2 regions of the Kitasatospora sp. NPDC127035 genome follow, and region 2 is predicted to be linked to the other one. Evidence: predicted binding sites of a transcription regulator. Region 2 holds the regulator's gene; the other holds the start of a gene.

Region 1 (2,390 bases), on a different contig from region 2:
CTCGTCCCTGATGCCGCCGAGCGAGACCCGCACGAAGCTGCGGCCCATCGCCCGGGCCACCGACTCGCCGAGCGAGGTCTTGCCGACGCCGGGCGGGCCGACCAGCGCGAGCACCGCCCCGCCGGCCCGTCGCCCTCCGCCGCCCTTCCGGGGCAGCGCGCCGTCCCGCCGCTCCTTGCCGTCGCTGCCGGCACCGGCACCGACGTCGGCACCGACCGGCCCGAGCCCCTGCTCGGCCCGGCGCTTGCGGACCGCGAGGTACTCGACGATGCGGTCCTTCACGTCGGCCAGGCCGGCGTGGTCGGCGTCCAGCACCGCGCGGGCGCCGACGATGTCGTAGGCGTCCTCGGTCCGCTCGTTCCAGGGCAGCTCCAGGACGGTGTCCAGCCAGGTGCGGATCCAGGAGCCCTCCGGCGACTGGTCGCTCGCCCGCTCCAGCTTGTCGACCTCCTTGAGCGCGGCCTCGCGCACCTTCTCCGGGAGGCCCGCGGCCTCGACCCGGGCGCGGTAGTCGTCCTCCTCGTCGGCCGGGTCGCCGTTCAGCTCCGCCAGCTCCTTGCGGACGGCCTCCAGCTGGCGGCGGAGCAGGAACTCCTTCTGCTGCTTGGCCACGCCCTCCTCGACGTCCTTGCGGATGGTGTCGTTGACCTCCTCCTCGGCGAGGTGGTCGCGGAGCAGGCCGAGCGCGTACTCCAGTCGGGCGACCTGGTCGGCCTCCAGCAGCACCTTGAGCTTCTGCTCGGCGGTGACGAAGGGCGCGTAGCCGATGTTGTCGGCGAGCTCGCCGACGTCCTCGATGGCGGCGACCCGGTCGACGATCTGCCAGGCGCCGCGCTTGCGCAGCCACTGGGTGGAGAGGTTCTTGTAGTCCCTGACCAGCTCGGCGGCCCGCCCGGCCACGGGGGTGCCGGCCGAGGACTCGCGGAACGGCGTGGTCTCGACCCAGAGCGCGGCGCCGGGCCCGGTGGTGCCGACGCCGATCCGCACCCGCCGCACCGCGCGGACCAGCGCGGCCGGGTCGCCGTCCGCCAGCCGGCCGACCTGCTCGACGGTGGCGAGGGTGCCGGCGGCCGCGTACGAGCCGTCGACCCTCGGGACGAGCAGGACCTGGGGCTTGCCCGTCCCGGCCGCGGCGCGGGCGGCCTCGACGGCGGCGCGGACCTCGGTGTCCTTCAGGTCCAGCGGGACGACCATGCCCGGGAGCACGACCTCGTCGTCGAGCGGCAGCACGGGCAGGGTGAGCGGTGTGGACGTCGATGCCATGATCTCTCCCCAGTCAGCGAACTTGAGTCGACCTGACTAAGGATCTGCGGGCGCCGGATGTTCCCCGCCGGTTGTTCGCCGTGAGCGAACGCGGAGTCGGCGCAGGGAGCGCGCGCGGGGGCTGTCAAAAAGACGCGTCCCGGGGTGGCCGCGGCGGCGTCCGGGCGCCGTCGGCCGGGGGCGCCGGCCCGAAGGACGGCCGGAAGGACGGAGACGGACGGAGACGGACGGCCGTGGGCTGCACCCGGAGGAGCTCGATCGGAAAGCGGCACCGGAACGACACCGGAGCGGCACCGGAGCCACACCACCGGAAGGCGACCGCCGCCGCCGAAGCCGCCGGGCGACGGCCGGCCGGGCACCTACAGCCGGTCCAGCACCGCGGTCCGGCCGCGCGCGGCCACCGGCGCCGGCACCCCGGCGGCCGGCGCGACCGCCCGGCCGCGCCCCGGCCCGTGGCCGTCCCAGCGGCGCAGCCAGCGCCAGAGCGCCACCCCGGCCAGCAGCGCCACCGGGTGCCCGACGCCGGTGACCAGGTCGCGGTCGGTCGCGATCTGCTCGGCGATCAGCGCGCCGGCCAGACCCAGGCCGAACACCCGGCCGGGCAGGGGGAGCAGCCCGGCCAGTGCGCCGAGGCTGGCCAGCACGCCGTAGCTGACCCCGATGTCCAGGTGGTCGAGCGCCGCGGTCTCCAGTCGCCCGGTCTCCACCGCGGTGATCACCACGGCCTGGGAGAGCAGGGTGGCCGTGACGTGCCCGGCCGCGAAGACCACCGCGGCGCGGACCGCCCCGACCCGGCGCTCCAGTGGCGCGACGGTCAGGGCGAAGGCCCACAGGTAGGGCATCCAGACCGTGCCGGCCACCCAGAAGCCACTGAGCAGGAGCGCGCGCAGCGGATGGTGCAACAGGTTGTGCCCGTCCGAGCTGGACGCCTCCTGGAGGCGGGCCACCAGCTCCGGATCGGCGAGCATCGCGAACGTGGTGGTGGTGGCGACCACGGCGAGGTAGCCGAGCGCGAAGGGGTTGCGCCGGGGGGTCGGCACCCGGGCCAGCACCCAGGCGAGCGGGCCGGCCCGCAGCCCGTGGCGGAGCATCCCGTACGGCGGCCCGCCCTGCCCGGCGCCGATCCG
Region 2 (2,390 bases):
GTTCGCTGATGCCCAGGCTTCGGGCAATCACGCGGTGACTGGTGCCTTTCAGCAGCAGATCGATGATCGTCTGCCGCAGGCGTGAGATGACCTCCTGCGGCACCGCGCGGGCGCCGTCGAAATCGAGAGCGCGGTTCCAGTTGCGCTCGAAGATGTCGGAGACCAGATAGCTGATGATCGCGCGGTCGTGTATGAACGCGGCCACATTCAGGTCGTCCGCGATGGGAATGATGGCGGTGCGGCGGTCCACGACTATGAGCCGGGTGTACGGCTCGTCCAGGGTGCGGACCTGCCCCCCGGCGTCCGTGATGGCGAGGACGTAGTCCCTGGTGGCGGGGTGGTAACGCGTACTGGGGTGGTAAATGGTCCGAAACGTGGCGCCTCTCTGGAGAAGAGCCAAATCACGGTCGCGGCTGCCGGCGAGTGCCTCCGGGGGGCGGGGACCACCCGGTTGTGCGGCGAGGAACTCCTCGGTGCAACTCGTGGTCAACTGCCCGAGTCTTTGATTGATCAGTACTTTTCCACGGACGTACTCGATGCTGCCGCCGGTCTGCTTCGGCGTGTGGAAGGCCTCGGACAGTTCCTTCAAATCGATCGGAAGTGCCTCGGCCCGGGAGAGCAGGTCGAGTGCTTTGCGCTGCCAGGAGGCGATGAGCCCGGACGAGAGCTGCTGGGGGTCCACGGCGACGAGCACGTCCGGCTCGTCCGTGTCCGGCACCAGCAGGCCGATGTCGAGAAGCTCCTGGAGGAACCTGAGGTCGGTGGCCTCCTGGCTCGCGGGTACGAGGCGGCCGTGGGAGTGCAGGACGTGGAGGTAGAGCTTGCGAGCGCCGTCCGAGAGGACACCGAGGCCGCCTGAGGTGAGTCCGGGCTCGGCCGTCTCGCTCATCTGCGGCTCCCTGGTGTTCGGATAGAGCTGAGTGAGGCCGGTTCGCCGGCTTCGATGGGGATCTTAGCCAGAGCCTCCGCGAACCGGCATCGGCGCTCTTGATCCGCTCTCGCCTGCAGAAAGCACTCTCTCACCACGCAAGCACCGCCGGCACCCCCCAACCAGAGGGAACCGGCGGCGGCGACCGTCGTGGCCGGGTCAGCGCTTGGGACGCCAGACGACCAGGGCGCTGGAGTGCGGGGTCGGGGGCTGGTAGGGGACGAGGTCGCGGCGGTAGGAGGCGTGGATGGTGGCCTCGCGCTGCTGGAGGGCGGTGGCCGCGCCTTCGAGGGAGTCGGTGAGCTCGGCGATCCGGGACTGGAGGGCGGTGACCTGGTTCTCCAGCTCGATGATCCGCTTGATGCCGGCGAGGTTGATGCCCTCGTCCTGGGAGAGCCGCTGGACGTCGCGCAGCTGCTGGATGTCGCGCGCCGAGTAGCGGCGCCCGCGGCCGGCGGTGCGGTCGGGACAGACCAGGCCGAGGCGGTCGTACTGGCGGAGGGTCTGCGGGTGCAGGCCGGAGAGCTCGGCGGCCACCGAGATCACGTAGACCGGGGTGTCCTCGGTGAGGACGTACTGGGGCTGCGGAACGGCCCGGCGCGCGCGCGGGGGGCCGCCGCCGGGCAGTCCCTCGCCGATGCCGGGGCCGATCGGGCCGTGGCCGGTGCTGTCGGGGGTCATCTGGTCGTCACGCTCCCTTCGCCGCTCGGAACAGGGCGGCTCGCGGGTCGTCGGAGGCGGTGGCCTCGCGGTACTGCTCCAGAGCGGCCAGCGCGTCGCCGGTGACGTGCTGGGGCACCACGACCTCCACGGTGACCAGGAGGTCGCCCCGGGTGCCGTCCTTGCGGGTGGCGCCCTTGCCGCGGGCCCGCAGGGTGAGGCCGTTGGCACTGCCCGGGGGGAGTTTGAGCTTCACCGAGGGGCCGTTGAGGGTCGGCACCTCGATGGTGCCCCCCAACGCGGCTTCGGGGAAGGTGACCGGGACGGTCACGGTCAGGTTGTCGGCCTTCCGTCCGAAGACGGGGTGCGGGTCGACGTGCACGGTGACGTAGAGGTCGCCGGGCTGGCCGCCGCGTTCGCCCTGCGCGCCCTTGCCCTTGAGGCGGATCCGCTGGGCGTCCTGGACACCGGCCGGGATCCGGACCTGCATGGTGCGGGCGGAGCTGGCCCGGCCGCTGCCGTGGCAGTCGGTGCACGGGTCGTCGACGATCATGCCGCGGCCGCGGCAGTCCCGGCAGGGCTCGGAGAGGGCGAAGGCGCCCTGGCCGCGGCTGACCGTGCCGGAGCCGACGCAGGTCGGGCAGACCCGGGGGGTGGTGCCGGCCTTGGCACCGGTGCCGTTGCAGTGGCGGCAGGGGGCCTGACTGGTCATCCGGAGCGGGACGGTGGCGCCGTCGACGGCCTCCTCGAAGGAGAGCGTCACCTCGGTCTCGACGTCGGCGCCGCGCCGGGGCTGGGCCTG

Evidence for each region. Region 2 encodes HspR, which represses chaperone genes until heat shock. Its sites were predicted from a motif close to TTGAGNNNNNNNNNCTCAA; they were not measured.
Region 1: a site for HspR is predicted at 1,286-1,304, ahead of lon (endopeptidase La). Genes of this name have one in related genera too.

The regions. Positions count from the first base shown of each region.
Region 1 covers NZ_JBHXDN010000015.1:71,862-74,251, reverse strand. The annotation lists gene lon (endopeptidase La) at 1-1,263, opposite strand, end outside; gene ACFWIC_RS13235 (rhomboid-like protein) at 1,623-2,390, opposite strand, start outside.
Region 2 covers NZ_JBHXDN010000019.1:15,801-18,190, forward strand. The annotation lists gene ACFWIC_RS15705 (helix-turn-helix domain-containing protein) at 1-889, opposite strand, end outside; gene ACFWIC_RS15710 (heat shock protein transcriptional repressor HspR) at 1,088-1,609, opposite strand; gene dnaJ (molecular chaperone DnaJ) at 1,617-2,390, opposite strand, start outside.